Regions from separate parts of the Alteromonas sp. G4i13 genome, predicted to be linked through region 2. Evidence: predicted binding sites of a transcription regulator. Region 2 holds the regulator's gene; the other holds the start of a gene.
The links. Region 2 encodes FliA, which starts transcription of late flagellar genes. Its sites were predicted from a motif close to CTAAAGNTNNNNNNNNNNNNGCCGATA; they were not measured.

Region 1 (16,020 bases), on a different contig from region 2:
TAGCGTCAACCCGGGCTTGATTGAGGGGCTTTGTTTCTTCCCAAGTTTTGGGTAGGGGGACGGTAATAGGGCGCTGATTAACTTCACCAACCATTATGTTGGTGACGTCGCTTCCTACTAAGCTTATGGCGAATTCGCCAAGAGTAGTGGCGAGTAGTCGATCCTGTGCTACCGGCGAGCCGCCACGTTGGACATGTCCCAAGGTTACTGGCCTAACGTCGTTGATATTGTGATACTGCAAAGCTTCGGTTAATCCTGTTAAGCCATTAGGCCAAACGTTTTCAGCTACTACAACAATAAAACTGACGGGCCCTTTCAAAGCACGCTGTGCTTTGATCTGGTTTACGATCTTTTTGATTTCAGTTTCAGCGGATTCAAAAAACTCAGGAACAACCACATAGTCAGCCGCCGCGGAAAGGGCACCATTTAATGCTAAAAAGCCAGCATTGCGACCCATTACTTCTACAAGGAAAATACGTTCGAACGCATCAGCTGTATCACGAACTTTATCGATAGAACTCATGGCGGTATCTATTGCGGTAAAGTAGCCTATAGTGGCATCAGTGCCCGCTATATCGTTATCAATTGTTCCAGGAATACCAAGAATCTGGCCATCCCATAGTTCGCTCAACTTTGCTGCGCCGCGAAAAGATCCGTCACCACCGATTACAATAAGTGTGTCGATCTCGGCCTGTCTCAAGTTATCAGCCGCTTTGATAAGCCCTTCACGATTTTTAAATTCTTTACACCTTGCGCTGTGTAGTATGGTGCCGCCTTGCTGGATAAGATTGTGCGTTGAATCAAGAGATAGAGGAATAAACTCTTGCTGTAGTAATCCGTTGTAGCCGTGCTTGTAGCCAAGTAAGGTAAAATTAGCTTTCTGACACGCAATAATTGCGGCACGTATACATGCATTCATACCTGGGGCGTCGCCACCAGAGGTTAAAATTGCGACACGTTTTGACACATTAAAGTCCTTCTTTTTACAGGCAATGCCATTAAAGTAGAGTAAAGGCTGTGCAACGTAAAGTTCTCTATTGCGGATATTTATTGCGTAATATCAAAGTAAAATTCAATTTTTCAGTACACAGCAATAAGCGTTTTTGCTTGTCACGACGTAACTAACGTAAAAAAAGGAAATACTATGCGTTCATTGTTGGTTGTTGTCTTTATTATTTTTCTTACTTCATGCAGTTCTAAGCTGGCCTATAACAACCTGGATTGGTGGGTGTATTGGTACATGGACGACTACATCGAGCTTAAAGATGAGCAAGAGGAGAAGTTTGATGCGCATTTACAAAACTGGTTGAGCTGGCACAAGAAGAGTGAACTTACTCGTTATAAAGCGCAATTAGAGGATATAAAAAAGCAGATTCAGAATGACACCCTTAATTCGAGTATTGTTTATAACAACCTTGAGCTAGCTAGATCGCATTGGGAGCGCGTACGAGACGAGGTCAGTCCTGAATTAGCGGCTATTGCTAAAACACTCGATGATGAACAAGTTGTCACCCTATTTGCGGCATTAGAAAAAGACAATAAAGAAGAAGAGGAAGAGCGACAAGAGGCGCTGGAAAAGTCTGAAGCAGAGAGACTTAAAGATAGAATTGAGCGAATACAAGAAACAATAAGTGAGCGTATTGGAGATCTAAGTAAAGAGCAAAAACAAATTGTTAGCACCTACGCACAACAATTTATTTCTACAGGTGACGCTTGGATAAAGTATCGCAGAAACATTCAAAATGCGGCAAGAAAGCTATTCGTTTCGCGCAAGCAAAACGAAAGGTTTGAGCAAGAATTGGTGTCGCTAATGCAAAATCCGGATAATTATAAAAGCGATGTGTACAAGCAAAGTAGTGCTCATAATATGACTGTGACAGCAACGCTACTGGCCGAGATATTTTCAACTCTTTCAGAGAAACAGCGTCAAACACTGATTGAAAACGTGGATGAGCTAATCGAAACGGTTGATAATTTTATGGATTAATTAGTAATACTTTGGCTCAGTACACATTCAGCTCGGTCGATACAGTACTGGTCTTCTCGTAATACAAGAAGAAAGCTCCGACTTATGGTGGTAGCACTCAGTACTAAATAAGGTATTAAGTTATAATTCCTTCCAATCGATTTTAAGAACTTTACCTTCTTCGTTAGCAACGAAAAGGGGAAGTTCGGTCAATTTAGTGTTTTTTTGTTTTAATGTTTTAAGGTTCTCGTAGGAATACTGCCTCTGTATATGCCACTCTACCTTATTCCTTGATTTGTATTCTAAATCAATATTCCACCTACCCAGATAAGAAACCGCGCTTGGTTGAAGCGAGAAAAAGCAGCCATCGCATTCAGGTTTTTTAAAACGTCTTACCCCAATGTTCGAAAAAGCTGGAGTTATCGATTTTAGATAGTATTTGCCAGTTTTAACTTTGACGAGTTTTGGGAGGTGTTTCTCGTTAGCTTGACTACCCTCGAATTGCTGTGTGCTAGGTACTTTTAATCCGCGAATAACAAATATTTCACCACTGTTTAGCTCTTCAAATGTCATTCTGTGAATACCAGCATCGGCTAGTACAAAAGACTCGTTCTGACTTAGCGCCTGTTCATTGGCGCTAACCTCGTCGATTAAAATTGCCACCAGTAAAAAAACTAACAATCTCATAGCTCACCAGTTTTCTAATTCAAAAGCCAATATATTTAGAGAGTTCATCTCTAAGGTTGGTGTATTTTTCTTTGTAAGGCGCCTTAAGTGACATATCGTCAATCAATTTAAACAGCCGCTTACACTCATTAATGAGTTTCATTTCGGCTTTATCTTCTTTGATTGCAATTTGTAGAAGACACTGTAATAGATTAAGCGCAACCCCTGTATTTACAGGAGCAAAGCCTTGAGCAAGGGCAAACGAAGCTTTAGCACGTTCGTAATCTTGCTGCTGATAGTGTTGAATGCCTTCGCGGTTGAACTGTTGATAACTGGCTAAGTTTTTCTGAGCATTGAGGGCTTGCGCATCAAGCATGTTTAGACTGTTTTGGTCGAGCTCATCCTGTCTTGAAGTTAAAAGTGCATTCAACTGTAGCGCATCATCAAACTCACCCAGTTTATACATAACGTTAATACTGTCAGGAATAAACGCGGTAGGAACTTCCGTGTACTTATCGTCAAGCAGTGTTTGTGACGTTGTTAAGTGGCGTTTGGCATCAATCAGCTTGCCGTCAATAGCACTAATTCTAGCGTTGACGATTGTACCAAATATATCTACGTCAAAATCTCTGTCCATTTTTTGAAGATGTTCATCAAACTTTCCTCTTTGCAGAGTTAGTAATGCTTCTTGCTGATACTTATTGCGCTGGCGCTTGTCGTCTGCAAACTCTGCGACATCTAAAAGGCTTCGGATAATACCGCACCAGTGTAAACTTGTTTTGTGAACGGTTCGTTTCGATAAATCCCAGATCGCTTGGCTTGAACTCGCTGCCAGCACTAAATCGTCATTTTGCCGACCTATTTCACAGGCTTTGAAATGCCTGGGTAAGGAGTAGGGTGACAGTTTTATTGCTTCTTTTATTGCATCAAGTGCTTTGTCGCCAGCTGTGGTGGCTTGGTGTGCTTGCGCAAGAATATCGTGGGCGTCTGCATTGAACCGGTTACGCTTTAGCGTTCTCTTGGCAATTGAAATCGCTTTCTCATATTCCTTTAAAAGCAAGTAAGTTTTTCCAATAGCTATTTGTGCCCACAGCACGGGTTTTCCGTCAATGTAGTCACGTAACACATCTAGCGCTTTATCGGGTTGCTTTATACGCCAGTATAGCTCGACTAATAGCTGTTCACAGTGACCTTTATAGTGGGAAGGGGCGTCAAGTAACGCTTCGATATGGTCGATCGCACTGTTTATTTCACCCTGTTCAACGAGACTAAACGCTTGCTGGAGAAACTGTCTTTTTTGCCACGCACGAACAATACGAGACTTCAGCTGAACTTGAGAAAAGGGCTTAATTAAAAAATCATCGGGTCTACGTTCAATACTACCCAACACTATCGGTCGAGCGCTATCTGCGCTTATCAGAATGAACACCGATGTGGGACTGATAAGCCTTCGAGTGCGCAACTCTTCAATGAGCTCATAGCCATTTTTGTTGTCAGCTCCCAGGTGTAGATCACAAATGACAATATCAAACTTATGCTTTTTACATAGTGATACCGCTTGTTCAGCAGATGACTTCGTAACTACATCAGATGCGCCCATCGAATGCATCAGCCCCTTTAATAAAAGAAGGAAAGGGCGTTGGTCTTCAACAATCAGTACTTGTTTGTTGCTAAATTGCATTTCAAATCCATGAATGAGCGCGCGATTACTTTATAGGAGTATATCTAATTTTAGATAATAAGCTTAAGAAAAACATTATCTTGCCGAAAACATAAGTATACATATGAAGTTGTAAATAAGAATGTCGCTAGAAACTGTCGAAGCTCGTGAGCAAATACCTATTGACCCCAGTATATACTGGGAGCGCAGTGGTGTGCTTGCTAAAGCATCTGCGCAGGGAGCGTTGTTCTCTTTATATCTTGCTATGCAGCAACATAGTGTTGCCGAGCCATTTGAAATTGAAGCGGTAGCGTCAGAATCTGATGATAAAAGCAGCATCGAATCCAAGCTTGCATCGTTAAATTATTATAGAAGGCCATCGCTAGCTGCTAATGAAAGCGAATGGGGCAGAATGCGCGTTTTGTCTGAGTTAGTATCTCAAGACTATGCAGCAGCAAGATTATATTTAAGTATGAATCCCTCTCCACTATCACAAACTGATGATGCTAAACGTCTACCCGACGATGTAGTAGATAATTGTAGTTTGGCAACACAAAAGCGGTTGAAAAAGGAATACGCTAACACCGTGAAGGAAGATAATACGCTGCTATACGATATCCTTTCATCACAAGATAAAGAATACCATTCACAACAAGAAAATTCGTCACACCTCACATCTTTTGAGAATATTGCATAGCAGTCATTTCAATTCGTTGTTGCGTGCTAAGTTTGGGTTGACGTAGGAGCGCTAATTCGTATCCGCCCTAGTTTTTATCATTCCTTTTTGTTATATTGCGCGCCGCATTTTTGCACTGGTCTTACGCTCCAATCAGCAAAGGTTAAAATATGTCTAAATATATTGTATGCGCAATGTATAAATTTGTTGCGCTTGAAAACTTCAAAGAAATCCGCCAACCGCTTCTCGAAACAATGGAAGCTAATGGCATTAAAGGTACACTTCTTCTTGCCCACGAAGGGATAAACGGTACGGTTTCTGGTACCCGCGAAGGTATCGACGCATTACTTGCTTATTTAAACAGCGACGAGCGTATTAACCCTATTTCTTGCAAAGAATCTCTTCACGATGAACAGCCGTTCTATCGCACCAAGGTAAAACTGAAAAAAGAAATTGTGACCATGGGCGTTGAGGGTATTGACCCTCGCAAAACCGTTGGTACTTACGTAAAACCTAAAGACTGGAACGCACTTATTAGCGACCCAGATGTTACGGTTATTGACACGCGAAACGGTTATGAAATTGAAATTGGTACGTTCAAACACGCTATCGACCCTAAAACCGAAACGTTTCGTGAGTTTCCTGAATACGTAGCGAAAGAGCTCGACCCGTCAAAAAATAAAAAAGTGGCTATGTTCTGCACCGGTGGTATTCGCTGTGAAAAATCGACGGCTTACTTGAAAGAGCAGGGGTTTGACGAGGTTTATCACTTAGAAGGCGGTATTCTACAGTACCTTGAAGATGTACCGAAAGAAGAGTCATTGTGGGAAGGCGATTGCTTTGTATTTGATAATCGCGTTGCAGTTAACCATGACTTAGAGAAAAGCCATTATGAGCAGTGCTACGCGTGCAGACTTCCAATTACTGAAGAAGACAAGCAGAGTGATAAGTATGAGCCGGGTGTAAGCTGCCCACACTGCTTTGGTACCCATACCGACGATCAAATTGCTCGCTTTAGAGAACGTGAAAAACAGGTTCAGCTGGCAAAAGAGCGTCAACAAGAGCATGTAGGAACGGAAGCGCGTTTGACCATGGAACAAAAGCGTCAGGAAAAAGCAGAAGCTCAACGTTTACGCGCACTTAAAGCAAAAGAAAATCAGGCGTAGACAGCTAGAAAGAAGGGCGTTACACTCGTGCTTATTGCAGTTGAAATAAGGAATGCGAGTGAGCACTCAACTTTCAGAATCTAAAATTGAAGAAATTAGAAAGGACTTCAGCTTTTTCGATCGTGATGGCAACGGCCAAATCGATTTGCCGGAGTTCATCGAGCTTCTAACCGTTATTTCACCAAAAACGAAAGCTAGCCACGTACAAGAAGGCTTTAAGCTTATCGATAGTAACGATGACGGTTACATCGACTTTGAAGAGTTTTTGGAGTGGTGGCAAGAAGGATGGTGGGAATACTAAGTTTAAACTTAGTAACACTTATCGTCGACTGAGGCTTTTCGACACGCTAGGCTAAGCGTGGAAACGAGGGCTAGGCCACGTAAAAGAGCCAATTGAAAACGAGTGCTTTTAAGCACTCGTTTTTTTATGTGTTGAGTTTGGCCATTCGTGTTGGGAGTGAGATATAGCTTCCTTTGAATAGCCTTCAATGTCGGCTTCGAGCCTTGAGTTCAACTGGTGAATGCAACGCTATCCTTACTTGAGGAGGAACGTTGCTATGAAACAAAGAAAACGTATTTATTACTCACCTGAGCAAAAAGCGCTAATTTGGGACAGATATAAGCAAGGTGATTCGCTACATGACATCGCTAGAATGTTTGACCGCTTTCACTCTTCTATTATGCCAACCATCTATCAAACGGGTGGGTACCGGCCACCAGAACGAAAAAGACATCCACAGTCCCTCTCGCTTGATGAAAGAGAAGAGATATCACGATGCTTAGTCAGTAAACAATCTATTCGAGAAATTGCCAGACGTTTGTCTAGAGCGCCATCTACAATAAGTCGTGAGATAAAAAGAAATGGTGGGTTGAAGCACTACCGTGCCGTAAAAGCAGAGCAACGAGCATTGGACGAAGCATTAAGGCCTAAGCCATGTAAGTTAATCGGATCCCCAGAGTTGTGTAAACTTATAGCTGTTAAGCTTAAAAGAGCATGGTCACCACAACAAATTGCGGGTTGGTTAAAGCGACAATATCCCGATAATCAGGAAATGTACGTGTCTCACGAAACCATCTATAAAACACTCTTCATTCAGACGCGAGGGGCGTTGAAGAAAGAGTTGCAACGATGCTTGAGAACGAAGAGAGCCGTCCGAAAGTCTCGCACGTCAACGCTAAAAGGCAGAGGCTTAGGCCAAATTCCAGATGCCTTGTCAATCAGCGAGCGCCCAGCTTCCGTTGAAGATAGAGCTGTGCCTGGGCATTGGGAAGGAGACTTAATATGTGGTTCAAAGAATAGCTATATTGCAACGCTCGTTGAACGCCACTCTCGTTATGTAATGCTAGCCAAAGTGGAAGATAGTAAGTCATCTACTGTTATTGCTGCGCTAATTAAACAAGCCCAAAAGCTACCAAGCGAATTGTATAAATCACTCACGTGGGATAGAGGTCGGGAAATCAAAGACCACAAACAGTTTACACTGGCGACTGACATCAAAGTGTATCTGTGTGATCCTCACTCTCCGTGGCAACGGGGTTCAAATGAAAACACTAATAGGCTACTTAGACAATATTTCCCCAAAAGCACTGACTTGTCAGTACATAGTCAGCAAAAGCTCAGTAGCGTCGCAAGACAACTTAACGAAAGACCCAGAAAGACGCTAGACTATGAAACACCAGCACAGAGATTTAACCAGTGTGTTGCATCCATCGATTGAACTCACAGCACAAAACGGAAGTAGTCGAATAAAAGTAGGCTTGTCAGTATCTTCTCTCAAACGAACCTTTAACACAAACGCTACTCTAAACAATCACCGGCGCCCTAAAAAGCAATCCTCGGTGAATACAAATTACCAATCAGCGCTGTATACTTTGTTGGCTGCGGACGCTTCTACTTCTAGTGGGGCTTTATCGTAACCGTATTCAGCCATGTCGAAAAAGTGTTGGGTGACAACTTCATCTAAACTGGCTCGTTCAATCTGTAACACATGCACTAATTCGTGGGCTAACTTGGGTCTATTAAGCTCGAAATCTTTACGAGCATAAATCGAATAGCCGAAAACTTGTGCGTTATTTATTATTCCTTCTCCAACAAGTCCAACGGCTTCGCCAAACACTTTAAGCGCGAAGTTTTCGTAGGGATATGGCACTTCATCTACATAAACAATTCTTACTTTCATCGGCTGTTTTATGCCTATCTCCGCTGCTAGCGCCAATTCTTGTTCGTTCAACGGTTGACCTATTTTTAAGCCTTTCATATCTGTTTGATGTGCCCACTCTATGTACTGCGGCAACAATACGCGTGCTATTATTTTTTCATAGGAGAGTGCCACAACGACTATTACTATAAACAAGGCTAACGATACGAACTTTATAAATTTCATGTGGTTAAAATCCATTTTAAAGGGGGAGTGTGTGCCGCTTACACGCTTTGTTACAAACAGTTGAAGCGTGTAGTCAGCACGACCGACTTGTTGCTATATGCGTAGTAGAGCATATGATGGCGAAGTGTTCCATCAAAGGGCCGTAAGAAAATGTGATTAAAAACAAAGTGAAAGGTTACACACCGCTATTCAACAGTGAATTGTGACTAGCGGCGGTGATGGTTCAAACTACGATATAGAGTTTTATTCATCGTCGTCAGACAGAGTGTTTCTTGGCTTTCGTTTCACAGGAACCATACCAATATCTTCTCCAGACATGGTATCGACACGTTTTTTAGTGCCAGGTTTTGCTGGTTTCGCTACGCGCTTTTTACCACTTTTCGCATTTGATTGTTTCGATACTTTTTTCTTCGGCGTAAAACCTTTGAAAGACGCCGAGAATTCGTCATGCGGTGAACACTCTAACGCATATTGAAGGTGATTCTTAAGCCCCTCGAAACTGTTCCAATCACGAGGGCCAATTAACGAGAATGCTTCGCCTTTTTGCCCAGCACGGCCTGTACGGCCGATACGGTGAATGTATTCATCCGCGTTCTTAGGAAGGTCAAAGTTAACCACCAATCCTACTTTTGATAGATCTAGTCCACGAGAGGCGAGGTCGGTAGTAACCAGAATACTGTGCTGTCCACGAGCAAACGCACTCATTACTGCTGCGCGTTGGCTTTGTAGCATATCACCACGAAGCGCAATAGCTTCTAAGTTTTGTTCGTTAAGCAGTGCTGCAATTCTATCGGTATCTTCACGGGTAGCTGTAAATACGATAGCTTGGTTGTAGGTACGATTGGCTAGTTCAAACTGTAAAATTTGATCTTTGTTATCAACATTGTCTGCAAAGAAGCACTTCTGTTCGATATCGCCATGCTCTGCGGTTGAGTCTCCTACAGCTACACGGACAGCGCCTTTGGTTAACTGCGTTGTCATATGCTTTAGCTCAATATTATCGAGCGTGGCAGAAAACAACATAGTTTGACGCTTTCTGTGATCAGCATAGTCGTTAATCATTTTAAGCTGAGCAGAGAAGCCTAAATCTAACATTCGGTCGGCTTCATCAAAGATAAGCAACTCTAAACCGTTTAAATACACACTTTTATCTAATAGATGGTCGGCTACACGACCAGCGGTACCAACGATAATGTGAGGGTTACGGCGAAGCGCTTTAACTTGGTCGTTATAATTTTCACCACCCACAATAAGTGAACAAGTAAGATTTAGCCCGGTACACATTGATTTAGCTTCAATGAAAACTTGTTTGGCTAGCTCTCGAGTTGGCGCAAGAATAAGTGCGCGTGGGTCTTGACGACTAAGGGCTTTTTGCGACATTAGCCTGTTTATAGCTGGCACTAAAAAGGCGAAGGTTTTACCTGACCCCGTTTTTGATGACGCAATAATATCTTTGCCCTGAATAGCTGGCAGCATAGTGCGTTCTTGAATTTCGGTTAGCGTCGAAATGTTTTTCGTTTCGAGCTTTGAAATAATTTTGTGGTGAACAGGTAAATCAGTAACTAGCAAGAAGGTATAGCCTTTTTAAAATGACATTCGGGCGCATTATCCCTTAATGCACGGTGCATTTAAAGGTTTATTGGAAAGGCTTATGAGTTTGCAGACTGAAGGCAAGTGCTTGTAACAATCGTTACTCAACGAAGAATATAAAGTTAAAGCAAAAATGTGAGTTAACCCAATGGCGCGCGCTTACCACAAGAGCATAAATGCTGAATGATAAGCGCGACATTGCGAAGCACGATTAAATGAAAAGCACAATTAAACGTAGAGTTTAAAACTGCATTTCAGGTACATTTTCAGGAACAACAAGCTTTCCGCCCGTTTTCTCTTTAATTTCGTCTACGCTGACGCCCGGGGCGCGTTCTTGAAGCACAAATGCACCGTCTTCAACACTCAGCACTGCTAAGTCGGTAATAATGCGCGTAATACAGTTCACACCGGTTAACGGTAAGGTGCATTCGCCAAGTAGTTTTGGGTTACCGTGTTTGTCGGTATGGGTCATAGTAACAATTATGTTCTTTGCTCCAGCAACTAAGTCCATAGCGCCGCCCATGCCTTTAACGAGTTTGCCCGGTATCATCCAAGAGGCAATATTACCCGATACATCAACCTCAAATGCGCCAAGTACAGTAAAATCAACGTGGCCGCCGCGGATCATGGCAAAGCTCTCAGCGCTACTAAAAATAGATGCGCCCGTGATAGCCGTTACCGTTTCTTTACCAGCGTTTATCATATCAGCGTCAATTTCATTTTCAGTCGGGTAGCGTCCCATACCCAAAAGACCGTTTTCTGACTGTAGCATCACACTGATGTCGTTTGGCACATAGTTAGCTGCAAGGGTAGGGATACCTATGCCTAAATTGACGTAATCGCCATCTTTAAACTCTTGAGCGACGCGCATTGCGATTTGTTCTCTACTAAGCATTACACTGACTCCTTGCAAACTACACGGCGTTCAATACGTTTTACAAATGAACCTTGAATAACACGGTCAACATAAATCCCGGGAGTGTGGATCTCGCTAGGGTTCAATTCACCAGGCTCTACAATTTCCTCTGCTTCTACCACAGTGATTTTACCTGCAGTAGCGGCCATAGGATTAAAGTTTTGTGCTGTATGGCGATAAATACAGTTTCCGTAAGTATCTGCTTTCCATGCTTTTACAATGGCAAAGTCGCCAGTAATAGCATGTTCAAGAATATAAGGGCGACCGTTGAATTCTTTGACTTCTTTTCCTTCACCAACAGGCGTACCATAACCTGTGGCAGTGTAGAAGGCAGGAATGCCAGCACCACCAGCGCGCATTTTTTCCGCCAGCGTTCCTTGAGGTGTAAGCTCAACTTCCAGCTCACCGTTAAGCAGTTGTTTTTCAAACAGGGCATTTTCACCTACATAAGAAGACACCATTTTTGCTATTTGTTTGTCTTCTAGTAAAAGACCCAAGCCAAATCCATCTACACCGCAGTTATTAGAAACTACAGTAAGTCCAGATACGCCCATATTCTTAATTTGGCCTATTAGTCCTTCGGGTATACCGCACAACCCGAAACCGCCCGCAATAACTGTCATACCATTTTCAAGACCAGCCATTGCTTCTTCGTATGAGGATACAACTTTGTTAAATCCCGCCATTCTCTATCTCCAATGCATTTGTTAAAAATAAGTATCGACATTGTTGCTTCATTTGTAAAATCGAATTAATCTTACGATTAATAAAAACTATTTATTAATCGTCAAGATCAGTTGAAAAGTTTATGGATGTTTCATACCGTCAAATAAAAGCGTTTGTAGAAGTGGCCAAGTCATCAACCTTTGCTGAAGCCGCGGTAAATCTACATTTAACACAGCCAGCTTTGTCATCGGCTATTAAAAAAATGGAAGAGCAGTTAGGCGGTAAGTTATTCCAACGCAATACACGCAATGTAAGCCTAACACCAGAAGGAGAGGTGTTGTTTCCAAATGCTTTGAGGCTACTGCACGACTGGGACAATACTTTTTCTGATATTCAAAATTTGTTTGCTATGGCGAAAGGGCAGCTTACCATTTGCGCTATGCCGTCATTTGCCGAGTCTCATTTACCGAATATCTTGTCAGTATTTCATCAACGAATTCCAAACGTAAACTTACGAATTGTCGATGTAGTAATGGAACAGGTAATTCATGAAGTTACTACTGGCCGCAGCGAGATTGGGTTCTCGTTTGAGCCAGAGCGCAAAGATGGTTTAGTGTTTAAAAGCCTTTTTGCTGATGAGTTTGTTGTTGTGACCAACAAAGCACAATCAGCCCATTTAGGGGAGAAGTTGCATTGGCAGGACTGTCTAAAACTTCCATTGGTAATGATGAATAGGGGATCTGCGGTACGCCACTGGACTCAAACTAAGCTAGCACAATATGGTGAGCTAAATATAATCGCGGAAACGGGGCAGCTATCTACACTAGGAAAGCTTATTCTAAATGGTTTAGGTATATCTATTATGCCGGCGATTTGTAAAGCGCAAATGGAGGGATTGGGGCTAGTAACAAAAGAAATTAGTGACATGCCTCTGGTGAAAAATATTGGAATAATTCGAAATGCGCGAAAAGGGTTATCGCTGCCGGCTCATTCTATGTGGGACATGGCCGTAGCGCATTATGAGTGAAATAATGCGCTTTATAGTTTCTAAGAAAAGGTTCTACCTACCACTTTTTCTTAGGTGCGAACAACTCGTCTAATTCGTCTCTTTCTTCTTCTTGCTTCTTGGCGCGATCTTTTTCGTTCACGCTCTTAAGGTTGCTTTGGATTTCGTGTAACCACTCGTTAAGTGTAGCAAGTTTAGACATTGAGTATTCGTCTTGGGGATTTTGATTTTCTAGTGCGTTTTTCGCCTTTTCAAAATACTGTCTGGCTGACCCAAGCATATTAGTTTGAAGTGCAGCGCGGCCGCGCTTAATCAATGTTTCTACATTTACTTTTACCTGCAAGCGTTCAAGCTGCTTATCTTCATCCATGAATACTTTAGAATCAATTTGCCCTTTACTATGTTCTGAACGAAGAATAATGCGCAGTTTCTTAACGGCCTGAATATATTGAATGATCATTTTGTCGTTGTCGGGTAACGCGAAATCGTTAGTGATGCCGCTATTGTCCGAAAGAGCAGCGGCGGTTGCTTGCTCACTGCTTGAGATACGCTGTTTTAGTTCAGATGTACTCGATAAATCGTTCATTGCTTTTAAGGCATTTAGAATACGATTGTGAAGTATGCCCATAATGCGCGAAGAAACAGGCATGTTTACACAGGCGGCAATAACGTTCTCAGTTTCGTCGACAATAGTACGCTGTTTCGCAAGTTCAGTTCTGCGCTCAGCCTCTTGCTTTTGACGATGTTGTTGCATTGCATTGATAAAGATAGCTGCGATTAGCAAAACAACAATTAATATAATAATAATCACGTACATGCGTGTGTTTCCGTCTGTTTTTTATTTTTTATAACGTTAACGTATTACTACGTACGAGCGTTACTTTTTGTATTACTTAATGTTATCGGTCAATCTTACGGTATTTTTACTTCAAATACACTTCCACCGAGACTCCCGCCGTTGGAAAGGGCAATTGAGCCCACTTTATCTCCTTGAGAATGTGCGTTTGCAATTAACTTCGCAAAAAATAACCCCAACCCCGTTCTTCCTTGGCTTAACTCAAAGTCACAGAGCTCTTCGTGGCTTTTGGTTAACATCGCTTCGGGATAGCCACGACCATCATCCTCTATTTTAATGGTCATGAAGTCGTTCTCGTCTGCCTTGGCACTTACTATTATTTTGGATGTTCCATAGCGCATTGCGTTAATGATTACATCGTTTAATAACAAATAAATTAACTCACTGTCTAAGTACCAGCTAAGGTCATCTTCGATAGCGATGCTTATATCAATATTTTTCTGAGATACATATAACGCATTAGAGCCAACAACATCTTCAACCAAATCTTTGATGAAACTTTCGTCAACGGTAATGGGTAAACTTTCTAATTCAGCCCTGTACAAAGAGAGTACTTGAACAAGATTGGTGTTGAGCCTAGATGCTTCATAATGAACACTCGCAACCTGCTCTCTAGCTTTCTCGTCGTGAGGAGAAAGGGCGTCGCTGAGTGTTTCAATAGATTGAATAAGGAGAAAAAGTGAATTTTTCATATCGTGCACAGCAGCTGCCAACACCGATGAAAAATCAATTGTGGATGTAACTTGTTTACTGCTACTCATTATCTATCTAACACCGTGCTTTTTAATCACCTACCCATAATGTAGAAGAAATCGGACAAAGGCGAATAAATCCCACTCGAAAATGTAAAAATTCAATTATTTTCAACTTTATAATGCCAATTTCGTAATAGCAACTAGTAAAAAAAGGTGGTTTTGGTTATAACGGAGGGAGTACAGTGTCAGTCTATCGCATTAAACGGTGTAAAATATGAAGCTACAGCAACTACGGTATATCGTAGAAGTCCTCAATAACAATTTGAACGTGTCAGCAACAGCAGAGAGTTTATATACCTCACAGCCGGGTATCAGCAAACAAGTTCGCATGTTGGAAGATGAACTAGGTGTTCAGATTTTTGGCCGTAGCGGTAAGCATTTAACACACGTGACAGACGCCGGTAATGATGTAATCAATATAGCTCGTGAAATACTAGCCAAAGTAGAGAGTATTAAAGCGGTAGCAAGGGAGCACACGCTTCCAGATCAAGGTAAACTTAATATTGCGACTACGCATACGCAAGCCCGTTATGCATTACCTGATGTTATTCAGGGTTTCATGAGCAAGTATCCAAAAGTGTCATTACACATGCATCAGGGCACGCCGTCTCAAATTAGCGACCTGGCTGCAAAAGGGGAAGCCGATTTTGCTATCGCTACCGAGGCTCTTCACTTGTACAACGATTTGGTCATGCTTCCTTGTTATCACTGGAATCGCAGTGTAATAGTAAACAAAGACCATCCCTTGTCGAAAAAGGGCACTATCGATATTTCAGACATTGCCAAATATCCGTTGGTTACTTATGTTTTCGGTTTCACCGGGCGCTCTGAATTAGACCAAGCGTTTGAAAGAGCAGGGCTAACACCTAAAATCGTGTTTACCGCAACAGATGCCGACGTTATTAAAACCTATGTTCGCTTAGGTGTCGGTATTGGTGTTATTGCGTCGATGGCGGTAAGCGAAGAATTAGATGATGATCTTGTGAAGATAGATGCAAGTCACCTGTTCGATTACAGCACGACGAAAATTGGATTTAGGAAGGGGTCGTTCTTAAGAAGTTATATGTACGACTTCATTGAGCGTTTTGCGCCTCATCTGACCAAGGACAAGGTTGAGAAAGCTATGATGCTGAAAAATAACGAAGAAGTGGAAAAAATGTTTAAAGGCGTGACGCTTCCAGTAAAGTAAACGTAGCGCTTGTTGAAAACGTTCATTAAAAAGGGGCTAATTGCCCCTTTTTTCATTCCATACATTGTCTAGTTAGAACGAGGTGCTAACATTCGATAATATTTACCGCGAGTCCACCTCTCGCCGTTTCTTTATATTTAGTCTTCATATCATTACCGGTATCGCGCATGGTTTTAATAACCTTATCTAGCGATACTTTTTGCTCACCGGTTCCGCGCAGTGCAAGACGAGAAGCATTAATGGCTTTGATTGCACCCATGGCATTTCGCTCAATGCACGGAACCTGAACCAAGCCACCCACGGGATCACAAGTAAGGCCGAGGTTGTGCTCCATACCGATTTCCGCAGCGTTCTCTACCGAGGCAGCTGTGCCCCCCATAATTTCAGCTAACGCGCCTGCAGCCATTGAACAAGCGACGCCTACTTCTCCTTGGCAACCTACTTCAGCACCTGAGATTGACGCATTCTCTTTATAGAGAATACCAATAGCGCCTGCGGTAAGCAGGAATCGACTTGCTACTTCT
Region 2 (16,020 bases):
AATCACGTCTTCAACCGCATCTCGAAGTTCAGCCGGTATTTCGTCATATACCTCTAGCTGACCTGCATTCACAATAGCCATATCCATACCCGCTCGAATAGCGTGATATAGGAATACCGAGTGCATAGCTTCACGAACCGGATTGTTACCTCTGAACGAGAATGAAATATTAGAAAGACCGCCGGAAATATGAGAGTACGGGCAGGTTTTACGTATCTCACGGGTAGCTTCAATAAAATCAACCGCGTAGTTATCGTGCTCTTCAATACCCGTCGCTACTGCGAAAATGTTAGGGTCAAAAATAATATCTTCAGGTGGAAAGCCGACTTCTTCTGTCAGCAGCTTGTAGCTACGCTGACAAATTTCTACTTTTCGAGCCTGCGTGTCAGCCTGACCAGTTTCGTCAAACGCCATCACTACGGTTGCTGCACCATAGCGTTTTATTAGCTTGGCTTGGTTTAAGAAGAGCGCTTCCCCTTCTTTTAAGCTGATAGAGTTAACAATCGCTTTGCCCTGCACGCACTTAAGCCCTGCTTCGATAACATCCCATTTAGACGAGTCAATCATAATGGGAACTCGGCTAATATCAGGCTCAGAGGCGATGAGGTTCAAAAAGGTGATCATGGCCTGCTTAGAATCAAGCATGGCCTCATCCATATTGATATCGATGATCTGCGCGCCGTTCTCTACCTGCTGTCTTGCGACATCAAGTGCGGTTTCATAATCGCCTTCAAGAATAAGTCGTTTAAAGCGAGCGGAGCCTGTTACGTTGGTGCGCTCACCGATATTAATAAATGTGGAAAATTCTGCGCTCATAATGCCCTCCTAGTGTACAAACGGCTCTAGGCCTGACAAACGCATTTTGGGTTCAAACTGTGGCACTTTTCTTGGCGCAATTCCATTGACCGCGTTAGCAATTTCGCGAATGTGTTCTGGCGTACTGCCGCAGCAGCCACCTACGATATTCACTAGCCCTGACTGCGCCCATTCTTTGATGTGCTCGGCCATTTCAGGGCCTTCCATGTCGTATTCACCAAACTCGTTGGGTAAACCAGCATTAGGGTGCGCTGAAATTAAGCACTCACTAACAGTAGCAACTTCATCTACGTATTGGCGCAGTAAGTCTGGCCCAAGAGCACAGTTTAAGCCGAATGAGAATGGGCTGATGTGTCGCATGGAATAATAAAACGCTTCCGCGGTTTGACCAGACAGCGTGCGCCCTGAGGCATCGGTAATCGTGCCAGACACCATAACGGGCAGCGATATACCTAGCTTTTCAAAAACCGACTCTACCGCATAGGCTGCCGCTTTCGCATTAAGTGTATCGAAGATGGTTTCCAGCATGATTAAATCTGCACCGCCTTCAATGAGCGCTTCGGTAGACTCGCTATACGCTTCCACGAGTTCGTCAAAAGTAACATTGCGTTTGCCCGGGTCGTTAACGTCAGGCGAAATTGAAGCAGTGCGGTTTGTTGGCCCAAGTACGCCCGCCACGAAACGGGGTTTGTCGGGTGTCTTTGCTGTGAACTCATCGGCAGCTTTACGCGCCAATTTAGCTGCAGCTAAATTAATATCACGGGATTGAGCCTGCATATCGTAATCGGCCATAGCGATAGTCGTAGCATTAAACGTATTCGTTTCAATAATGTCCGCGCCAGCTTCAAAGTAATCACAGTGAATTTGATAGATGATATCGGGCTGGGTAAGAACCAACAAATCGTTGTTACCCTTAACATCGCAGTGCCAGTCGGCAAACTGTGTTCCGCGATAATCTTCTTCTTCTAACTTATGGCGCTGGATCATGGTGCCCATGGCACCATCTAATATAAGGATGCGCTCTTTAGCGGCTTCTGTAAGCGTTGCTTGCGCGCTAGAATTTGGTCTTTGGCTCACGTGCTACCTCTTTGGCTGTGACTTTTCAGCAAGCTGACTTAAATCGTAAGGCGTGGTCTGATAGACATAATAATTCAGCCAGTTTGTAAACAATAGGCTGCCGTGTGAGCGCCACTGTACAATAGGAGACTTGGCTGGATCATCCCCTTCAAAATAGTTTTTTGGAATTACTGGCGTTTGTCCCGCGGCAATATCTCGAAAATACTCGTCTTTAAGTGTATCTGGATCGTATTCCGGGTGACCCGTTACAAATACCATGCGCTTATCTTCTGACGCCACAATATAGGCGCCTACATCGTCAGACTCTGCAACAACACTAAGTCCATCGACGCTGTTATACAACGAGGTGTTAATATGTCCATAACGGGAATGTGGTGCGTAAAAAGAAGGATCAAAGCCTCTTAATAGCTCATTGTTCGGGTCATTCACTTTATGTTTAAAGACACCTGAAAACTTTTCGTCTCTAAGCTCTCGTGTAATGCCGTAAAAGTGATACATGGCGGCGTGAGCAGCCCAACATAAGTAAAGGGTCGAGTTCACGTGACGCTGCGCCCACTCCAATATGGTGGTCATGGTTTCCCAGTACTTTACTTCCTCATAATCGATAAGCGCGAGAGGCGCACCGGTGACAATGAGGCCATCGTATTTCTTATTCGCTACCGCTGAAAAGTCGTGATAGAAAGCATCCATGTGCGATTGGGGGGTATTCTTCGGCGCTTGATTATCAATTCGAATTAAATCCACGTTTATTTGCAGTGGCGTGTTCGATAACAGGCGGAGTAACTGTACCTCTGTTTCTATCTTGTTCGGCATTAAATTAAGAATACCGACTTCAAGAGGACGAATATCCTGATTGGCAGCCCTGTCCATGTCCATGGTAAAAATATTTTCACCTAGTAGTACATTCTGCGCGGGTAACTGCTCAGGAATACGAATTGGCATAGAGGGCTCCAGTGATAAATTACAATATCTGTATTGTGTCTATAACTGGCGATATGTCAACATCTTTACGTCTAGACGTCTAAACGTTTTTTTCTCTGGTGTTCAAAAATACTAATTATTTTGTTTATGCACCATTACCAACATCTCAGCTTCGGCACGAGGAATGTCGCAGGCTTCAATAATTTCATCAATGCTAGCGCCTTGCTTGACTAAGTCCGCCGCACGCTGATATAGGCGTAGGGAAGGATCTTGAAGCTTGAGTTCTCGAAGCTGGTTTTCAATATCAGTTTGCTTTTCGTCTAACTCTTGAAGGTGTCGAGTGATCACCAAGGTGCGTGCTTGCGCCTCAGTTTGTTGATTATTTGCATTTTTAGCAAGGGCTTCAGTGCGGGCAATAGCCTCTGCGTTAGCATGTTCGCTTTCGCTTAATGCAGAACGCAACTGCTTAATGTGTGAATACAGCACACCCATCGCGGCGATGAGTATAACTACAAGAATACACAGTATGAGTTCTAATAAGGTAGGTGCAGCAAGCTGCCAATCCATGGACATAACCCTTGGGGAAATGTAGGCAGTATTATAATCAATACCGCCTATTCATTTATTTAGATGTTGCTAAGCTCATCCCACTCTTCGTCGCTTAACAATTTATTAAGATCTACAAGAATAAGCAGTTCGCCGTCGCGGTTACTTACACCTTGGATAAACTTAGCACTTTCTTCAGTACCTACGTTAGGGGCACTGTCAATCTCTGAAGATTTCAAGTAAACCACCTCAGCGACACTATCCACCAGAATACCAACCACCTGCTCGTCAGACTCAATAATAACGATACGGGTATTGTCAGTAATTTCTGTTGGCGGTAATCCGAAACGAGCACGTGTATCAATAACCGTTACTACGTTACCACGCAGATTGATAATACCAAGTACATAGTCAGGTGCACCGGGTACAGGGGCTATTTCGGTATAACGCAAGACCTCTTGAACTTGCATCACGTTGATACCGTAAGTTTCTTCACCTAAGCGATACGTTACCCATTGAAGGACTTCGTCGTTGCTGTCGGTGGCGTTATTATTTATTCTTTCGTCGCTCATGAACCTGGCTCCCAATACTATGGCGTCTGGTCGTTACTGCCTAAGCCTTTGTTAAGCATAGATATTAATTCTTCAACGTCAATTAACGCGCACATTTTTTCTTTAACCATCCCTGCTAACCAGGGACGCTTACCTGTGGACTCGCGCCATTTAACATCATCGGTAGTCAAATTGACCGTATTGACTAGCTTTTCACTAGCCAGACCCCACGCACTTTCCCCTAACATTATAAGATATCGGTAGTTAAGCGATTGTGCGAGGTTTTCGTCATATTTTTCTGGCATTACCCATTTTGCAGAGTCAACAACACTTAGTTTAGACTCTCTGTGCAACATTACACCCATAAACCAATCAGGTTTTCCAAATAAAGGGCCAATCTTCTCAATTTGGTGGATCCCACCTAGCGACGTCAAAGGCACCGCAAGTGTTAACCCTGCAACCTCAAAGAATAGCGCCTGAAAGCGAAAACCGAGAGTATCCTTTAGTGGAACTTTTGTTTTTTCAGCGCGGTTTAACGCAGCTTCTTGTTCATTTTCTACTAAAGTTTCTGCGTGAGACTGTTGCTGTTCATCTTCAATTGTCTCTGCTTTTTGCGTTTCAATTAACGATGTAACCTTTTCCGCTATCGCTTCTTGTTCATTTGATTGCGGCTCACTTTCATTGGCGGTAGAAGCAAGTGCCGTTTCAGCCATCTGCTGAGAAGCCTGCTCGAGCAATTTTGCCGTGCGCGCAGTCACATCTTCCGGTGCTTCTGGCTCTTTGAGGAGACTATCAAGGTATGCCTCCATCACTTCTTCACGGGCAAAAGGCGATTGCTTGCTCATGTTCTCGTTATTTCTCCAATACCGCTAATAGTTTCTTGTACGCAGACACACCACGTGTTTTGGGGTACGCTGCGGAAATGGGAAGCTGTACTAAACTTGCATCCCTGAAGTGCGTGTCGACGGGAATAACCCCTTCCCACACGCGCTCACCATAGTCATTCATTAAGCGCTTTCGCGATGCAAGCGCCGCGTTAGTGCGCTTATCAAACATAGTTGGAATAATCACAGTATCAAAGGATTTGTCCAACGAACGTCCCATAATTTCCATGGTACGAATCATTCTGTCTAGCCCTTTAAGCGCCAGATACTCCGTTTGGGTAGGCACAATAACCTTGTCACACGCTGCAAGAGCGTTAACCATCAGCACCCCAAGCACTGGAGGGCAATCGATGATAGCAACATCGAATTCCCCTGCGATTTTTGCCAACGCTTTTTTTAGGACTAAGCCCATACCTTGTTCGCTACCCATCGTTCTATCTAAGGTCGCGAGCGCCATTGTTGCAGGAAGCACATATAAGTTGTCTAACTTTGTCGGGCAAAGACAATCCATAACATTATCGGCCGTAATGTCATTAGACTTAATAAAAATATCGTAAACTGAATGACTTGACGCTTCTGCATCGATACCGAAGTAATAACTCAGCGATGCATGTGGATCAGTATCAATCATCAGCACTCGCTTGCCTTGCTGTGCAAGCAAGCCGCCAAGGCTCACCGTAGTGGTAGTCTTTCCTACACCACCTTTCTGATTCGCTACTGTCCACACTTTCATATTTGCTGTTCCATTACTGTTCAAACTGCTATCGCATTTCGGTTTGAACGCAACTGCTCATATCATCAATGTTTATATTTTTACTGGATATATTGGCAACGGCTACAGCTTGAGGCATACCATACACAACACAGGAATCTTGGTCTTGAGCCCAAATCGTTGCGCCTTTTTCCTTGAGCATTCGGCATCCTTCTCTGCCGTCAGCCCCCATACCCGTCAATATAATTCCTAATACATCCCCACCATAAGCTTTAGCCAGAGAACTGAAAGTGAGATCAACACTGGGCTTATAATTCACCTTGTCACTCGCACTTGCATCAACAATGGCAATGCGTTTATTCGCACCTATGGTTTCTAGCAACATTTGCTTCCCACCGGGAGCAAGATACGCATGACCTGGTTTTAGAATGTCGCCGTGCTCGGCTTCTTTTACTCTAATCTTACAGTTTGTGTCTAAACGCTGTGCAAATGCCGTAGTAAATGTTCCAGGCATGTGTTGTACAAGCAAAATGGGGTATGGAAACTCTGCAGGTAAAGGAGACAGCACTTTTTGAAGCGCCACAGGCCCGCCTGTAGAAGCCCCTATTGCCAAACACTTGTAGTGCTTTCCCGTCGCTCTTACAGACGAAACGGTTGGTTGTTTGGCTGCGTCTTTATGCCCTGATAGCAACCCTGATGTTTTAAAGAACGCCTGCTTTGGCGCATTATCAGGAAGCTTTCTTGCCTCTGTAGAGCGAAACGACGGACGCTTAAGACCAATACCACGACGCGCTATTAAGCGTACTTTTGTACACAACAAGCGCGATGCGTCTTTTCTGTCCTGCGCGATATCTTCAAATTTCTTCGGTAAGAAATCGAGCGCGCCCGCTTCTAACGCATCTAATGTCGCTTGCGCACCATGATGCGTAAGCGAAGAAAACATAAGAATAGGTGTAGGCCGTTTGTCCATTATGGCCTTTACAGCTGAAATGCCGTCCATGACAGGCATTTCAACATCCATCGTTATCACATCCGGCTTAAGCGCTTCTGCTTTTTCAAGTGCATCGCGCCCATTTCTCGCTTCCCCAACAACTTCAAGTTCCCTATCGCCATCGAGTATTTCTTTTACTCGACGACGATAAAAAGTCGAGTCGTCCACGACAAGGACTTTAAAGACCATGGATTATTATTCCTGTTAATTCATCGCCTTAATTGATGGGTTTACGCGCATACCGTTTAAGCAGGCTCGGAATATCTAAAATTAGTGCAATTCCACCGTCTGATGTAATCGTGGCTCCCGCCATACCAGGCGTGCCTTGCAATAATGCATCAAGAGGTTTAATAACCACTTCTTCTTGGCCTATTAGCGCGTCTACTACGAATCCTACTTGTTGTGTACCAATTTGCACTACAACAACGTGTCCCTTTTCTCTATCGATGTTTTTGGGACCTCGAATCAACCATTCACCAAGGAAGAACAACGGAATTGCTTTTGAACGAACTATCATTGTTAGCTGGCCATCGACCGTGTTGGTCTTTTTGATGTCCATATTTATTATTTCGTTCACCGCACCTAATGGTAACGCAAAGGTTTGTTTTCCTACAACAATCATTAGCGTCGGAAGAATGGCTAGCGTTAGCGGAACTTTGATATCCAGTCGCGTGCCTTTTCCTAGCTGTGAATCTATGTTCACGGTGCCGTTAAGTTGGTTAATTTTAGTCTTAACCACGTCCATGCCCACACCGCGACCAGAAATATCACTAATTTCTGTTTTGGTTGAGAACCCTGGCGCGAATATCAAGTTAAACGCTTCAACATCCGACATCCGTGCAGCTGCGTCTGCGTCTAGTACACCGCGACTAATAGCAATTTCTTTAAGCTTTTCAGGATCCATTCCTTTACCATCATCTTCGATGGTTAGAAGAATATGATCGCCTTCTTGAGATGCCGATAGCTGAACCGTACCCATGCGCGGTTTACCCGCTGCAGCACGGTCATCAGGCATTTCAATACCATGGTCGACGGAGTTTCTCACCAAATGCACAAGTGGATCGGCCAGTGCTTCAACCAGGTTTTTGTCTAAATCAGTTTCCTCACCCACAAGCTCAAGGGTTATTTCTTTTTTCAAGCTTCTAGCGAGGTCTCGAACAACGCGAGGGAAACGACCAAACACCTTCTTGATAGGTTGCATGCGGGTTTTCATTACCGCACCTTGCAAGTCGCCCGTTACCACATCTAAGTTGGCAATGGCTTTGGACATGCTTTCGTCGTTACTGTTGATACCCAAGCTTATTAGCCTGTTTCTCACTAGTACGAGTTCACCCACCATGTTCATAATTTGGTCAAGGCGCTTGGTATCTACACGTACTGTAGTCTCAGCAGGAGGCGCAGCTGGTGCCGCCTTCTTCTCATCTTTTTTAGGCGCTGCTTTTGGTGCAGCAGGTGCGCTTGCTTTAGCTGGCGCTGCGGCGCTAGGAGCAGGCGTCGATTTTGGCGCAGCTGGCGCTGCTTGTTTCGCTTTTTGAACCGCTTCTGTTGCTGCCTTATCTACAGGAGGCTCTGGCGCCTTTGAAACGGCTCCCTGCTTGGTAGGCCCTTGCCCTGAGCCATGTAGTTGGTCAAGCAGTGCTTCAAATTCGTCATCGGTGATTTCTTCATCACCAGCTGAACTCGGCGTAACTGGTGCTGGAGCTGGTGTATTTGCCGTTGGCGCAGCTTCTTCACCACCAAACTTGCCTTTGCCGTGTAAATCATCAAGCAACGCTTCAAATTCTTCGTCGGTGATATCGTCGTTATCACTAGCGGCAGCAGGTGCAGCAGCCTTTGCAGGTTCGCTTTTAGCCGCTGAGGACTGTCCTGGTGCCCCAGAGCCATGAAGCTCATCAAGCAGCGCTTCAAACTCATCTTCAGTGATTTCGTCAATACCGCCGCTATCACCAGAACTTGGTGCCTGTGCAGTAGGCTCTTCAACAACTAATTCTGGCTCTTCAATCGCGGGCTCAGGTTCTGACGCCGGCGCGCTTTGTTCACCAAAAATATTCTCATCTGGAGATTCCGGGCGACTTAGTTTGTGTAACAAGTCGACTAGGTGTGCATCTGCTGGCTCTAATGGATCCCGAGCTTTCACTCGTTCAAACATTTCAACCACCACATCTGTGGCTTGCAGAATAATATCCATCAGTTCAGGGGTTAGTGTTCGTTGACCGTTACGCATTACGTCAAAGACGTTTTCCGCTCCGTGACAAATTTCTACTAACTCAGTAAGAGACAGGAACCCTGCTCCCCCTTTAACTGTGTGATAACCACGGAAAATTGCATTCAGCAAATCCGCATCTTCAGGATTGTTCTCAAGATCAACGAGCTGTTCTTGTAATTGTTCAAGTATCTCTCCAGCCTCAACTAGAAAGTCCTGTAATATATCCTCGTCAACATCAAACGACATGCGCCCGCTCCCCTAAAAACCTAAGCTAGACAGAAGATCATCTACATCATCTTGGCCTGACACGACGTCGTCGCGCTTATCGGCATCAATGATAGGGCCTTCTGCCTCTACACCATCAACCTTATCGGCCTTAACGCTGGATGGTTTAGTTTGTTCTGCACCGTCGCGTTCACCAAACATGGTAAGCATGTTAACTAAGCTGTCTTCCACTTCTTTAACCAAGTCGATAACGCGGCGAATAACCTGACCAGTTAAGTCTTGATAACCTTGAGCCATCAATACTTCTGTAAGTAACTGTGTAAGTTTAGCTGACTGTGCCGAACCTTCTTCCAACAATTCGTCTAAGTCTGCGCATAAAGCCTTGAATTCACCCAACTCTATTTGGCGATTCATCAGCTTCTTCCACTCAGGCATAACCTTTTCGATGCGCGCCGACAGCATTTCAGCTATAGGCATGCTCGCTTCAACGGCATCCATAGTAGTATTAGCAGCTTTTTCAGTTTCTTCAATTACGTAGGTTAGGCGGGATTGTGCATCGGGAATATCATCGGTCGCGAGATTTTTAATGCGGTCGTCTATTTGGAAATTATTCAGCGCGTCATGGAGCTGACGCGTCAGTTTCCCTACTTCGGCAAATAACTCAACGTTTTCTTTCATTGAGGCCGCTTCTAATAGGGCATTGGCTGAAGCGTTGTCACCCTCTTCAAGGTAGGTGACAAGCTGTTTTGCTTCTTCCAACGAAATTGGAACGTTTACATTCGTTGACATCCAGTAAACCTCATTTCTCTGGTGAGCGTCTGGATCAACCTAAACGTTCGAATATTTTATCTAATTTTTCTTTAAGTGTTGCTGCAGTGAACGGCTTAACAACGTAGCCATTAACACCTGCTTGCGCAGCGGCAACAATTTGCTCTTTCTTCGCTTCAGCAGTAACCATGAGTACTGGTAGGTGCTTGAGCTTGTCATCGGCTCTAATCGCGCGAAGCAAGTCAATACCCTGCATTCCAGGCATGTTCCAATCGGTAACTACGAAATCGAAATCACCTTGCTGCAACATAGGCAATGCAGTACTTCCGTCATCCGCTTCCTGGATGTTGGAAAAACCCAAATCTTTAAGTAGGTTTTTGATGATACGTCTCATGGTAGAAAAATCATCGACCACGAGAATTTTCATGCTTTTGTCCAAAATAGCCTCCAGTGAGGGGTTAATTGTTATTAATTTCTATTCTTCGTCAGCTTGCCACGACTTCATTCGTGATTTGAGTTTTAACATGGCCTGACTGTGAATTTGACTGACTCTCGATTCACTTACATCAAGAACCTCACCAATTTCTCTTAGGTTCAGCTCTTCATCATAATACAGCGAAAGTACAATCGCTTCTCTTTCAGGTAATGTCGTAATTGCATGGGCAAGCGCTTTTTGGAAAGCGCCTTGCATCAAATCTTCCAGTGGTGCGTCGCTACCTCGATTTTGCTCTGTCGAAATAACATCTTCTGACACACCTAAATCTTCAATACCTACCAGCTTTCCGGCATTTACTTCATTAAGCATTTGGTGATAGTCCTGCAAGCTTACATTAAGCTTATCAGCAATATCAGAATCTCTAGCATCGCGGCCTGTTTCGCTTTCTACTTGCGAAATTGCTTCAGTGATCGCTCGACCATTTCGGTGGACTGAACGCGGTGTCCAATCCCCTTTGCGAATTTCATCTAGCATAGCACCGCGAATGCGAATACCGGCAAACGTTTCAAAGCTGGCTCCTTTTGAACCATCAAAGTTTCGCGCGGCTTCTAATAATCCAATCATGCCTGATTGAATTAAATCGTCTACAAGAACACTAGCCGGCAATCGCGCTATCAAGTGATGCGCTATACGCTTAACCAATGGCGCATGTCTTTCGACTAACTGCGCTTTATCGGTTTGTTGTTGATAAGCGGCTGCCTTGCTGTTCAACGCTGACTTCCTACGGCTTTTTCTGCAACTAATTGTTCAATGAAAAACTCTAAATGGCCACCTGGCTGCGCTGGAATAGGCCATGTTAAGGCTTTACTCGCCAACTGTGTTATTGCAACGGCTGCCGGTGAACCTGGGTAAGCATCGACAATGGCTGTTTGTTTACGCACTGCTTTACGAATGTTCTCGTCAAACGGTACTGTCGCCACTAATTCTAGTGCAACATCTAAAAAACGCCCTGTCACTTTGCTCAATTTACTAAATAGCTCTTGGCCTTCTCGCACGTCGCGCACCATATTAGCCACAACTTTGAAGCGGAAAACACCGTGCTCTCTATTCAGAATTTTTATCAATGCATACGCATCTGTCAATGAAGTAGGCTCGTCACACACAACGACCATGATGTCTTGTGAGGCTTTTGAAAAGCTCAACACCATGTCTGAAATACCTGCCGCTGTATCAACGATAAGCACGTCAATTTGCGAGCGCAGCTCACTAAAGGCACGAATTAGGCCAGCGTGTTGCGTTGGCGACAATTCTGCCATCGACTGCGTGCCTGATGTGGCAGGGGCAATCTTTATTCCGTGCGGACCGGTCACTAATACTTCATCAAGTGTACATTCGCCGGAAAGCACGTGGGATAAGTTTTTCTCAACACGCAAACCTAACATAACGTCTACGTTAGCAAGACCGAGGTCCGCATCGAGAACCATTACACGTTTACCTTGCTTCGCCATGGCGATAGCGGTGTTCAATGTAATGTTTGTTTTACCTACGCCACCTTTGCCACCGGTGACGGCGATTACTTTGATTAACCGTGATTGCTTCATTTTTCTTAAGCTACTCGCTTGGTCGTCAATCATACTGCTTATGCTGTTTTAATTGCGTTGTTACCACTAGTATGATTCAAACCGTACTTTTTATAAAGCTTTGCAGCAGCGGAAACCAAAGATTTCGCTTCTGCAATCTTAATGTCTTCAGGTACTTTTTGACCATCGGTGACATAACTAACCGGTAATTGGTATTCAACCGCTGCACTAAGCACCTCTCCTAAAGAGTAGCACTCATCTAACTTTGTGAAAATACAGCCACTTAGTTCAATATCATCATACGCTTGAATGATTCTCTGCAAAGCAGGATATTGCGTATTTGCTTGCGCTACCAAATATTTTTTAACATTTGGCATTTGTCCGTTATCAAACTGCTTAATTTGTTTAATTAATCGACTATCTCTTTGACTAAATCCAGCCGTATCAATCAATACTAGTCGCTTATGACGAAGTTGGAATAATAAATCCGCAAGTTCTTCACTAGTCTGCGCTTTTCTCACCGTGCAGCCAATAATCTTTCCGTATGTCGCTAGCTGCTCATAGGCGGCAATTCTATACGTATCGATGGTAATCATCGCAACCGACTCTGCACCGTATTTTTGCGCATAGCGGGCAGCAAGTTTCGCAACGGTAGTTGTTTTACCGGTACCTGTTGGTCCTACTAATGCAACAGCACCTTGTGCGCTAAGTATATCGTTTCCTGTCACATTTATGCGATTAGCCAATAGGTTAAGAAGATATACCCATGCATCTCGTTCGTTGTAATGTGACGGCGTATAGCTAATAAGCTGTTTCGCTAACGCGTTGCTTAACCCCATATCGGTTAAACGGGTGATTAGATATTGATGAACAGGTTTTTGACGTTTGTTTTTAGCTTCCATCAAGTCGGCCACTTGATATTGCAATACATCGCGAAGAGACGCTAGCTCTTCCTTGATTTGCGCAAGCTCCGCTGACTGCGTCACAGCGGTATCATCCATACTCGACGCTTGATGCTCTGGGAAAGCGTTCTGACGAACTGGTTCATGAGAAGACTGCTGGGCTTCTACGTCGTCAATAAAGGCTTCTGAGAAGTCTAAGTGCGAAGCAATTTCATTGGCGTGCTTAGCATTTGCTGTCATTGGTTGGTTAGGTTGCGCGGGACTCGCTACGCCATTATTTCCACCGTGCTGCTTTTCTAGCAGTGCTTTAAGGCTATCAGGACCGTCGTCACCAATGATTTCGCTCAAGCTAGGCACTGCCTTTTGGCCAGGTGTTTTTGCAGCTGCTTGTGGAGACGCTTTCGGCGTAAACAACTTCGCTTCAGGTTCTTTGTCGTAGGCTGCGACAAGCTCAATACCGTCAGCGACTTTGCGATTTGACATGATCACAGCGTCACTGCCCAATTCAGCTTTAACTTGGCTTAACGCCTCACGCATATCTTTGCCGAAGAAACGTCTAATTTTCATTGCAACCTCTCCAATCACCCAGTGTCAGATTATTGACCGACCGAACTGACTATTTTTATTTGTTTGTCGTCAGGCACTTCTTGGTAAGACAGAACATGAAGCCCAACAACCGAATATTTTAAGAAGCGAGACAGAACGGGTCGTAGCATGCCTGAGGTAAGGAGTACTGCAGGCTCTCCTTCTAACTCTTGCTGCTGACTGGCTTGCTGCAATGATTTTTGCAGCTTGTCTGCCAGACCTGGTTCTATGCCAGCGCCATCTTCGCCACCTGCTTGAAGTGACTGGTGCAACATCTGTTCCAACTCTGGCGCCAAGGTTATGACAGGTATCTCTTTTGCACCTTGAGTAATTTCTTGGACAATTAAACGTTTAAGGGCAATACGCACTGCAGACACTAAAACATCGGGGTCTTGGCTGCGCGTGCCGTACTCACTGAGTGTTTGAACGATTGTACGCATATCGCGAATAGGCACGCCTTCAAACAATAAGGTTTGCAGTACTTTCACGACGGTGCTTAGCGGAAGAATGTCTGGTACTAATCCTTCAACCAGTTTCGGATGCTGCTTGGCAAGCATATCAAGAAGTTGTTGCGCTTCCTCGTGCCCTAATAATTGATATGCATTGTTAGAGAGTAATTGGCTTAAATGGGTCGCTACAACGGTCGCAGCGTCTACTACTGTGTACCCAAGGGTTTGTGCATGCTCCCGTTTATTGGGCTTAATCCATACTGCGTCCAAGCCGAACGCGGGGTCTTTAGTGGCACGCCCTTCTAATTTACCGAACACTTGCCCTGGATTAATAGCAAGTTCTTCATCGTGACTGATGATGGAATCGCCTATCGTTACGCCTAGCATAGCGATGGTGTAAGTGTTGGGCTCTAAATCCAAGTTATCGCGAATGTGGACAGGCGGAATAAGGAAACCCAGTTCTTGCGATAGTTTCTTACGTACGCCTTTAATGCGCGTCAACAACTCGCCACCTTGGGATTTATCGACAAGAGGAATTAAGCGATAGCCCACTTCCAATCCGATGGTATCTACCTGCTGAACATCATCCCAGCCAAGCTCTTTCACTTCAGGCGCAACCGATTCATCTTTTACCACATTGTCTGGCACTTTGGGCTCTGCGGCCTTTCTCTTTTCTTGGACCGACTGCCAGTAAGCAAAGCCTGCAATCAAGAATGAGAACCCTAAGAATGCGATATGAGGCATCCCAGGAATGATACCCATCACAAATAGAACCCCCGAGGCTATATAGAGGGCTTGATTATTACCAAGCTGACCGCGGATTTCTTTGCCCATTTCCTGGGTCTCGTTTTCACGAGTAACGATAATGGCTGTAGCGACCGAAAGTAACAATGAAGGAATTTGCGCCACCAAACCATCACCGATGGTCAATATGGTGTAGATTTCTATAGCGTTACCGAATGAAAGCCCGTGCTGAATCATGCCAATAAAAAGACCACCGACAATATTAATCAGCATGATGAAAAGGCCTGCGACCGCATCACCCTTTACAAATTTTGACGCACCGTCCATCGACCCGTAAAAATCCGCTTCTGCGGTAATCTCTTCACGGCGTTTACGTGCTTGGTCTTGATCTATATACCCTGCATTTAAATCAGCATCTATGGCCATTTGCTTACCGGGCATAGCATCTAACGTAAAGCGAGCGCTTACTTCTGAAATACGTCCTGCGCCTGCGGTTACAACTTTGAAGTTGATAATAAGAAGAATGGCGAAAACAACAATACCTACGGCGTAGTTACCACCAATCACGACCTCACCGAAGGCTTCGATAACTTTACCTGCTGCATCGCCGCCTTCATGTCCGTAAAGTAAAACAACGCGAGTAGAAGCCACGTTAAGCGCTAGTCTCAAAACGGTAGCGATAAGTAACACCAAGGGGAAAATGCCGAAATCTACTGGACGCTGGGTAAGTACAGCCACCAAGATAATGACTAGCGACAACGCAATATTAAAGCTAAACAGCACGTCCAGTAAGAATGGCGGCATAGGCAATATAACCATGCCCATAATTGCCAAAAGGACGATGGGTGCGCCTAAACCACTGGTAAAATTTTGCAGCTGATTTTTATCGAATCGCTGAAGATAACCGGATAACTGCATGGCTTGGTGTCTCTCTATCAGAAAATTGACGCTTTATGTGAATCTTCTAGTGAGTTTTCAACTAACGTGCCAGCTTTGTGTTTTACGCAAAAGTTATCCAAATCTGAGCTGTAATCATGCGTGATTACTGTCTACAGTGACTTGTATAGAGCGATTAAGATTTTGTATCCGAGGGACATACGAACAGTTTATAATTACGTCACTATTCCTAGGGCCTACTCTTCGTTTTAAAAGGATTATTCATGGTAGTACTACAAAATCGTGTTGCAACGTTTTGTTGGGTCAGCCTTGTCATCATGCTGACTTTTAGTCATGTAGCTCATGCATCTAAACAACCTAACTTACGACAGCGTGTGGAGAATTTGCTAGTTGATTCAGTGGAGATATACGGTTCACAAAATAGTAACCCATCTCGTGTGCACAATAGAGTTTTGGTAAGCGAGGTCTACACTCAACAGGGCTATCAGCTTATATGGTTTGGTACTAGTGATGCTGAAAACCGTCTTCAGGAACTCCTCCATGAAATTGCTGATTCAGAGTTACATGGCTTCTCGCCCGAGTATTACCACGCATCAATGCTCGAAAGTCGCGACGCCAATACGGCACTCTTAGATGTACTAGCAACCGATGCCTTTATCAGTCAAACTCTGCATCGATTAAATGGGCTTGTTAGCCCCGCCAATGCAGATTCGCAGTGGTTCCTTAAGCA

Region 1: the regulator FliA is predicted to act here: its motif matches at 4,376-4,402, upstream of ACFI6J_RS02305 (VC2046/SO_2500 family protein).

Annotation. Positions count from the first base shown of each region.
Region 1 covers NZ_JBHNYX010000003.1:110,970-126,989, reverse strand. Annotated here, with positions in the region: gene ACFI6J_RS02325 (ATP-dependent 6-phosphofructokinase) at 1-967, opposite strand, end outside; gene ACFI6J_RS02320 (DUF6279 family lipoprotein) at 1,145-1,987, shown strand; gene ACFI6J_RS02315 (hypothetical protein) at 2,108-2,653, opposite strand; gene ACFI6J_RS02310 (response regulator) at 2,673-4,313, opposite strand; gene ACFI6J_RS02305 (VC2046/SO_2500 family protein) at 4,435-4,989, shown strand; gene trhO (oxygen-dependent tRNA uridine(34) hydroxylase TrhO) at 5,139-6,134, shown strand; gene ACFI6J_RS02295 (EF-hand domain-containing protein) at 6,193-6,435, shown strand; gene ACFI6J_RS02290 (IS30 family transposase) at 6,692-7,852, shown strand; gene ACFI6J_RS02285 (hypothetical protein) at 7,985-8,518, opposite strand; gene ACFI6J_RS02280 (DEAD/DEAH box helicase) at 8,762-10,087, opposite strand; gene ACFI6J_RS02275 (CoA transferase subunit B) at 10,350-11,003, opposite strand; gene ACFI6J_RS02270 (CoA transferase subunit A) at 11,003-11,710, opposite strand; gene ACFI6J_RS02265 (LysR family transcriptional regulator) at 11,833-12,717, shown strand; gene ACFI6J_RS02260 (hypothetical protein) at 12,755-13,513, opposite strand; gene ACFI6J_RS02255 (sensor histidine kinase) at 13,609-14,313, opposite strand; gene cysB (HTH-type transcriptional regulator CysB) at 14,522-15,496, shown strand; gene ACFI6J_RS02245 (L-serine ammonia-lyase) at 15,582-16,020, opposite strand, start outside.
Region 2 covers NZ_JBHNYX010000001.1:184,707-200,726, reverse strand. Annotated here, with positions in the region: gene metH (methionine synthase) at 1-816, opposite strand, end outside; gene ACFI6J_RS00935 (homocysteine S-methyltransferase family protein) at 826-1,893, opposite strand; gene metA (homoserine O-acetyltransferase MetA) at 1,897-2,835, opposite strand; gene ACFI6J_RS00925 (DUF2802 domain-containing protein) at 2,947-3,381, opposite strand; gene ACFI6J_RS00920 (chemotaxis protein CheW) at 3,441-3,932, opposite strand; gene ACFI6J_RS00915 (chemotaxis protein CheW) at 3,950-4,756, opposite strand; gene ACFI6J_RS00910 (ParA family protein) at 4,764-5,528, opposite strand; gene ACFI6J_RS00905 (protein-glutamate methylesterase/protein-glutamine glutaminase) at 5,557-6,687, opposite strand; gene ACFI6J_RS00900 (chemotaxis protein CheA) at 6,716-8,950, opposite strand; gene ACFI6J_RS00895 (protein phosphatase CheZ) at 8,963-9,718, opposite strand; gene cheY (chemotaxis response regulator CheY) at 9,753-10,136, opposite strand; gene ACFI6J_RS00885 (RNA polymerase sigma factor FliA) at 10,173-10,904, opposite strand; gene ACFI6J_RS00880 (MinD/ParA family protein) at 10,901-11,767, opposite strand; gene flhF (flagellar biosynthesis protein FlhF) at 11,773-13,182, opposite strand; gene flhA (flagellar biosynthesis protein FlhA) at 13,212-15,311, opposite strand; gene ACFI6J_RS00865 (L,D-transpeptidase family protein) at 15,554-16,020, shown strand, end outside.